DNA from 2 places in the Caballeronia sp. KNU42 genome. Region 2 is predicted to be linked to the other one. Evidence: predicted binding sites of a transcription regulator. Region 2 holds the regulator's gene; the other holds the start of a gene.
What was found. Region 2 encodes HrcA, which represses chaperone genes, less so after heat shock. Its sites were predicted from a motif close to TTAGCACTCNNNNNNNNNGAGTGCTAA; they were not measured.
Positions count from the first base shown of each region.

Region 1 (4,200 bases), 1.3 Mb from region 2:
TAAATACAGGAAATGCGCTTTTAAGCGGATGTTTCCAGCTGGGCGCACCACGTAAAAAAACCCGCGTCGTTGCCGACGCGGGTTTTTTTCTTTGGGTGTTCGCCGGGCTCCCGAAGAAGCCCGCGTCGCCCTGTAATTCAGGCAAGGCCCGAAATTACATGTCCATGCCCATACCGCCCATGCCGCCGGGCATACCGCCGCCCATCGGAGCATCGTCCTTCGGCAGTTCGGACACAGCGCAGTCGGTCGTCAGCAGCAGACCTGCCACCGATGCCGCGTTTTGCAGTGCCGTACGCGTCACCTTGGTCGGGTCCACGACACCGGCTTCCACCAGGTCGACGTACTCGCCCGTTTGCGCGTTGTAGCCGAAGTTGCCCGTACCTGCTGCAACTGCTGCCACCACGACGCTGGCTTCTTCGCCGCCGTTCGTGACGATCTGGCGAAGCGGCTCTTCCATCGCGCGCAGCACGATCTTGATGCCGGCGTCCTGATCTGCGTTGTCGCCCTTCAGGTCCTTCAGTGCCAGACGAGCGCGGATCAGCGCAACGCCGCCGCCGGCCACGATGCCTTCTTCCACAGCTGCGCGCGTTGCGTGCAGTGCGTCTTCAACACGTGCCTTCTTTTCCTTCATTTCGACTTCGGTCGCAGCACCAACCTTGATCACTGCAACGCCGCCAGCCAGCTTGGCGACACGTTCCTGCAGCTTTTCACGGTCGTAGTCCGACGTCGCTTCTTCGATTTGCGTGCGCACTTGCTTGACACGCGCTTCGATGTTCGATGCTTCGCCAGCGCCGTCGATGATCGTGGTGTTTTCCTTCGCCACTTCGATGCGCTTAGCCGAACCCAGCTCAGCCAGCGTAGCCTTTTCCAGCGTCAGGCCGGTTTCTTCCGCGATAACTTGACCGCCGGTCAGGATCGCGATGTCTTCCAGCATGGCCTTACGACGATCGCCAAAGCCCGGAGCCTTCACAGCAACGGTCTTCAGGATGCCGCGGATGTTGTTCACAACCAGCGTAGCCAGAGCTTCGCCTTCGACATCTTCAGCGATGATCAGCAGCGGACGGCCAGCCTTCGCAACTTGTTCCAGGATCGGGAGCAGGTCACGAATGTTCGACACCTTCTTGTCGTGCAGCAGCACGAACGGGTTTTCGAGGATCGCGGTTTGCTTTTCCGGCGTGTTGATGAAATACGGCGACAGGTAGCCGCGGTCGAATTGCATACCTTCAACCACGTCCAGCTCGTCTTCCAGCGACTTGCCGTCTTCAACCGTGATCACGCCTTCCTTGCCGACCTTGTCCATTGCTTCAGCAATACGGTCACCAATCGACGAATCGCTGTTAGCCGAAATCGCGCCAACTTGAGCGATTTCCTTGTTCGTCGTGCAAGGCTTGCTGATCTTGCGCAGTTCTTCGATAGCAGCGGTCACTGCCTTGTCGATGCCGCGCTTCAGGTCCATCGGGTTCATGCCCGATGCAACGTACTTCATGCCTTCGCGGACGATCGACTGGGCCAGAACCGTAGCTGTCGTCGTGCCGTCGCCGGCGTTGTCGCTGGTGCGGGAAGCAACTTCCTTCACCATTTGCGCGCCCATGTTCTGGAGCTTGTCTTTCAGTTCGATTTCTTTAGCGACCGAAACACCGTCCTTCGTGACCGTCGGGCCGCCGAAGCTGCGTTCCAGAACCACGTTGCGACCCTTCGGGCCCAGCGTGACCTTGACCGCGTTGGCCAGGATGTTCACGCCTTCAACCATCTTTGCACGGGCGATATCGCCAAATACGACTTCTTTAGCTGCCATATTCAAACTCCTTGATTCGTTTCAGTTTTCTGGCTTTCATGAGGCCAGGCGAGAACCGCTTGAGCGGTTCGATCGTCCGGCCGGAAAAGCCAAATGGGCGTGAATTTACTTGACCAGAACGGCCATGATGTCTTCTTCGCGCATCACGAGCAGTTCATTGCCGTCGACCTTGACGGTCTGACCAGCGTACTTACCGAACAGCACGCGGTCGCCCACTTTGACGTCGAGGGCGTTTTGCGTACCCTTGTCATCGCGCTTGCCCGGGCCGACTGCCAGGATTTCGCCTTGATCCGGCTTTTCAGCTGCGGCGTCGGGGATGATGAGGCCCGAGGCAGTCTTGGTTTCCTGATCCAGACGTTTGACGATGACGCGATCGTGCAAAGGACGAAGGTTCATACACACTCCTCTCTAACTGAGACTATAAAAACGCGGGAAACCCGTCCGGCGGCTCACAGAACCACCGGCCGGAAAACTGTTAGCACTCTCGTGCGACGAGTGCCAAGTATATGGCACACCGCTCGGTAAATTCAAGAAGGGATATCGGCGAGGGACGAGAAATATGTGTCGAGCCGTGACAGGCCTCGGATCTGGGGCTGCGCGCTGGAGACGGGAAGGCGCCGATCCGGCAGCTCCATGTCCTGGAAAACAATGACTTGCCGGCAAGACTAACTAGGTAATTACCCTCATTTGGCCGATATGCGGATACTGAGGAAGATTGTCGAGCAATGACCTGGAGCGCAGTTGGATAGTGCATTTCGGACAATTGGCGTAAAAGACGCCTGAGCATCGCCGGTCGGGGATGAACGTCACGGAAGCCGCATTGGGAAATACGGCGGCATAACTCCATCGAACAACGAACGCTGCACTTTGCGACAGACGCCAAGAGGAACCGCGATCTCTCCTTGAATAGGAATGTCCTAACGAGAGCCTGATATTTTGATTTTACTTAGTTTTGCTACACATTCTCCCTGCTCAGTCGCCGCACTCGACCGTAATTGTGTTTAAACACTGAATCAAATTTATTGACGAAATGCGATACCCGTGACGATCCGAACAGCGTCTCTCGGGTGACTAATCTGATTCACCGTCAACTATCAGAAAACGCTCAGCCAAATCGCTCCTCGGCGGCGATTAGTACTGCCCGGTGATTGGTTAGACGATATTCGGATCTTGAGCGCCTTGCGGCTTAAAACAGCCCTTTTAGCCGCTAAAAAACACATCGATTTAGCCGAATTGTCATCATGCTGCCTCTTTTGTCTTCGTTGTGAGGGGAATGAATCGGCGCTCTCGCATTTCCGTGTGGCAACGCACGTTCTGGGTTTTCGGCGGAAGGTATAAACATAGCCATGGACTCACCAAAGAGAGATGCAAATGAAAGTGCTGATGGAGAAACGCGCCATGTCGAGACATCTTATGCCCGCCAGTATTCCGGCAGCCCACAGTCGTGAATTATCCGTGTCTCGCGGAGATAGCTTGCCCGACTCAACAACCTGCCTGGATGCAGGCTCACCGGACGCATCTCTCGATGTGTCAGCTAGCCAAGGGTTTCAATCTGACGAATCAATCGCTCGCGGCATGGCTTTGTCGCTTACGACAAGGAACGTCGTCAAGCGGACGATAGATATTGTCGGCGCTTCATCCTTGCTGATTGCCATGTCTCCTATCCTGCTCGTCATGGGCGCCATTGTGATGAGCGACGGAGGCCGCCCTGTCTTCGGTCACCTTCGGGTAGGCCGCAACGGCCGAAAATTCCGGTGTTTAAAGTTCCGCTCCATGGTCACCGGCGCGGACGTAGTCCTCAAGCACCTTTTGGCAACCGATCCGAAAGCGCGCGAGGAATGGGAGCGGGATTTCAAGCTCAAGAACGATATCCGGATAACACCGATCGGCCGGTTGCTACGCCGCACCAGTCTCGATGAACTTCCTCAACTCTGGAACGTGCTCCGCGGCGACATGAGCCTCGTTGGTCCGCGGCCGATAGTTGATGAGGAGTTGGCAAGATATGGCGCCGACGTGCACTATTATCTCGAGACCAAACCGGGCATGACAGGCTTGTGGCAGGTCAGCGGAAGAAATGATGTTGACTATGCGACAAGGGTTTCGCTTGATGTTTCTTACGCCAAGGAATGTTCGCTTTCGCTCGACATATTAATTTTGCTGAAAACGTTCAAAGTCATCTTCAAGAGAGACGGGGCGTATTGAATATTGACCAATCCTGCACGTAGCAGGTCGCGTGATTTGGCAAACAGGATGCCACCTCGAAAGCTCGCGGTGGCATCGGGTACGATGAAGAAACAGGTGGGACCGGGGCTCGCAGAACCTGGATCGCGATAGGCGCCTCGAGTTCGCTTGATAAATGAGGCGCGAGTCACCGGAGTCCATAGTGGCCCTGCAGGGGTCAAGCC
Region 1 covers NZ_CM132388.1:2,185,878-2,190,077, forward strand. The annotation lists gene groL (chaperonin GroEL) at 155-1,795, opposite strand; gene ACSOSP_RS09695 (co-chaperone GroES) at 1,901-2,191, opposite strand; gene ACSOSP_RS09700 (sugar transferase) at 3,167-3,997, shown strand.
Region 1: ACSOSP_RS09695 (co-chaperone GroES) is a predicted target of HrcA. The motif match lies at 2,271-2,297, and genes of this name have one in related genera.

Region 2 (4,200 bases):
CCGGTGACAACCCAAGCGCCGCCATCAGCAACGAGCCGGTCTGTTGACACTGATCATGGTATGGATCGCCAAGATCCATGGTGCGCTTTGGCACGCCGTGGAAACTCAGCACCAGCCGGTCCCCGGCCGCGAAGTCCGGCTGGCCGTGATGCCGCCAATAGTCCCGCACCTGCTCGGCCAGCGCACCAATATAGGCCGGATGGTCCGCATATTGGCGGATGGTGCGCAGCTCCGGCTGATTGCGCACGCGCCGCAAGGCATTAAACGCGTCGTCGAACGCGGTGGCCGTGGTCGACGACGAATATTGCGGATACATGGGTACGAGCAGTACGCGCTCAGCGCCTTCCAGCTTGAGTTGATTCATCATGGCCGGAATGCCGGGCGTGCCGTAGCGCATGGCGTAGTCCACGATCACGTGATAGTCGTTCACCATGAATAACCGCCGCAACGCCTCAACCTGCTTTTCCGTATACACACGCAACGGCGAGCCTTCGGGCAGCCAGACCTGGGCATATTTTTTCGCCGACGCCCGGCCCCGGAACGGCAGGATGGCCAACCGCAGGATGACTTGCCACGCGAGCGCAGGAATTTCCACCACGCGCGGGTCCGACAAGAACTGCGCGAGGTATTTGCGCACCGCCTTGGGCGTGGGCGCATCCGGCGTGCCGAGGTTGATCAGCAGCACCGCAACGCGATGCGAAGCGGAAGGCTGCGAAGGCAACTCGAGGTCGTAGCGCATAAAGGAAAGAGGCTGTGAAGCCCGTGGAAGTAAGTGAAACCCATTATAGCGGCGGGTTTCGGAACGCAACATCGACCGAACGGCCGAGTGGTGAACGAGGCTGGGGCAAGGCAAGATGGGTTGTCTGCCGGAGGGCTTCGCAGCATTTTGCGGACCGGACCGGCAGACGGCTTATTGCAGACTTATCGCACTATTGCTGGCTACTGAGCGAGAGGGACAACAGGCGCGCGGTGATATCGACGATTGGAATCACGCGGTTGTATGCCATCCGCGTGGGTCCGATCACCCCCAGCGTACCTACGATCTTCCCGTTCACCTCATAGGGCGCTGTCACAACGCTCATTTCCTCGATCGGTACGAGATTCGACTCTCCGCCGATAAAAATCTGCACGCCTTGCGCGTGGCTCGATACGTCGAGTAATTGAAGGAGACTCGTCTTTTGGTCGAACACGTCGAAGAGCTTGCGCAGCCGCGCCATGTCGGAGGAAAGATCCGCCACTTCCAGCAGGTTGCGCTCGCCAGAAATCAGCAGGGTGTCGCCTTGATCCGTTTCGTCGACGCTCGCGGCCACCGCTGCCTGCATGAGCGAGGTCATGTCGCCGCGCAACGCGTCGATTTCCTCGCGCAGTCGGCGGCGTACTTCGTCGAAGGACAGCCCGGCGAAATTCGCGTTGATATAGTTCGACGCCTCGGTGAGCTGCGACGGCGAGTAGTCGCGTTGAGTGGCCATGATGCGGTTCTGCACGTCGCCTTCAGGCGTCACTATGATCAGCAGGATGCGCTTGTCGGACAGGCGCATGAACTCGATCTGCTTGAACATGTGGCTGCGGCGCGGCGTGAGAATGACGCCAGCGAACGTGGACAGGTTCGAGAGCACGCTCGCCGCGGCAGCCACGATCTTCGCCGGCTCGCCGCCCTGCAGCTTGATCTTGACGGCGGAGGTCATGGCTTCGTCGTCGGTGGTTTCGACGGTGAGCATGGTGTCCACGAAGAGCCGGTAACCGCGCGGCGTGGGAATCCGCCCCGCCGACGTATGCGGACTCACCACCAAGCCAAGGTCTTCCAGGTCCGACATGACGTTGCGGATGGTGGCAGGGCTGAGCTCGAGGCCGGAGTAGCGCGACAGCGTGCGGGAACCGACCGGCTGACCTTCGGCTATATAGCGCTCGATCAGCGTCTTGAGGAGGGTCTGGGCACGGGGGTCTAGCATGGGGAAATTTTAGCTCAACGTGTAAGGAAACAGCGAGCACAGCAAAAAAGGGCGACGACGGTTGAGGCTGGTTTGTCATTCACCCGTCATCAATTCATGATCCACACCATTCTAGCGACAATTCCCCGTCGCGCCCGGGGCTTGGCGTATACACACAACTCCTAAGCGCCGCGGGCAGGCGCACGGTTCTTTTCGACACTCACCTATGGTGTAATGCCGGCATGGAAATTGGGACCCAATTCAAGACTGTCGCGCTCGTGGGGCGCAACAATACGCCCGGCATCAGGGAGCCGCTGACGGCGCTCGCCGCTTGCATCGTGAAACGCGGCTTCGACGTCGTGTTCGAAACCGAAACGGCGGATGACGTCGGCGTGACCGACTACCCGGCCTTGAGCGCACAGGAAATTGGCGCGCGCGCGGACGTGGCGGTCGTGCTCGGCGGCGACGGCACCATGCTAGGCATTGGGCGGCAGCTCGCGCCATATCGCACGCCGCTGATCGGCGTCAACCACGGGCGGCTCGGTTTCATCACGGACATCACGCTGGCCGAAATGCACGAGCTCGTGCCGCAGATGCTCGCCGGCAGTTTCGAGCGCGAAGAGCGGACCTTGCTGGAAGCGCGCATTGTCCGGGACGGCCAGCCGATCTATCACGCGCTGGCGTTCAATGACGTCGTGGTGAATCGGAGCGGTTTCTCAGGCATGGCGGAACTGCGCGTGTCGGTGGATGGACGCTTCATGTACAACCAGCGCTCGGACGGGCTGATTGTCGCCACACCCACGGGGTCGACCGCGTACGCGCTGTCCTCGTCCGGACCGATCCTGCATCCGCAATTGCAGGGGTTCGTACTGGTGCCCATTGCGCCGCATTCACTGTCCAACCGTCCGATCGTGCTACCCGACGACTCTCAGGTGGATATCCAGATTATTGGCGGGCGCGACGTGAACGTGAATTTCGACATGCAGTCGTTTACCGCTGTCGAATTGAACGACACCATTGAAGTGCGGCGTTCGCGCCATACCGTGCCGGTGTTGCACCCGATTGGCTATAGCCACTACGCCACGCTGCGCAAGAAGCTGCACTGGAACGAATATCCCTCGCACGAAGACGCCACGAAACTCTAAGACGCCCATGCTCCGTCATCTCTCGATTCGCGACTTCGTCATTGTCGCCGCGCTAGACCTCGAGTTCGAGCGCGGCTTCACCGTATTTTCAGGCGAAACCGGCGCCGGCAAGTCGATTCTCATCGACGCCCTCGCGCTCACGCTCGGCGCGCGGGCCGACGCCAGCATTGTGCGCACCGGAGAAGCGCGGGCGGACATCACCGCCGAGTTTTCGACCCACGCGCAAGTCTCGCGCTGGCTGGACGAGCACGCGCTGGCAGTTGGCGATGCCGACACCGTCATGCTGCGCCGTGTGGTCGATTCGAGCGGGCGTTCGCGGGCGTTTATCAACGGTACGCCGGCGACGCTCGTGCAGTTGCGTGAACTGAGCGAAATGCTCGTCGACATCCACGGCCAGCACGCGCATCAATTGCTGATGCGTCCCGACGCTCAGCGCGAACTCTTCGATACCCACGCGGGCCTTCTCGATTCAGCGCAAAAAGTGGCGCGGACGCATAGGGTCTGGCGCGACGCCACGCAGGCAGTCGAACTGGCGCAAAACCGCGATCGCGAGTTGCAACTGGAGCGCGAGCGTCTTGCATGGCAGTTGAGCGAACTCGACAAACTCGCGCCGCAGCCAGGCGAGTGGGAAGAAGTGAGCGCCGAGCATCATCGGCTATCGCATTCGGCGAGTTTGATCGACGGTGTGCAAGGTGCGCTGAACGCGCTGTCCGAGTCGGACGAAGCCATGATCACGCAACTCTCTTCCATCGTCTCGAAGCTGCGCGGTCTGGTCGATATCGACCCTGCCCTTGCCGACGTGCTGGCTTCGCTCGAACCTGCCGAGATTCAATTGCAGGAAGCGTCGTATTCGCTCTCGCATTATGCGCAGCGGCTCGAACTCGATCCGAACCGCCTCGCGCAGGTTGAGCATCGGATGGAGCAACTGCATTCGGCTGCGCGCAAGTTCCGCATGCAACCCGAAGCGTTGCCCGAGGAGCATGCCGAGCGGCGCAGGCAGCTGGCAGCGCTCGATGCCGCCGCCGATCTCGACGCGCTGCGCGCGGCGGTTGCCAAGGCGAAAGAGGTTTATCTGGCGGAAGCGACGGTGTTGTCGAAGGCACGCGGGAAAGCTGCGAAGTCGCTTG
Region 2 covers NZ_CM132388.1:3,484,270-3,488,469, reverse strand. The annotation lists gene hemH (ferrochelatase) at 1-739, opposite strand, end outside; gene hrcA (heat-inducible transcriptional repressor HrcA) at 930-1,949, opposite strand; gene ACSOSP_RS15745 (NAD kinase) at 2,171-3,073, shown strand; gene recN (DNA repair protein RecN) at 3,081-4,200, shown strand, end outside.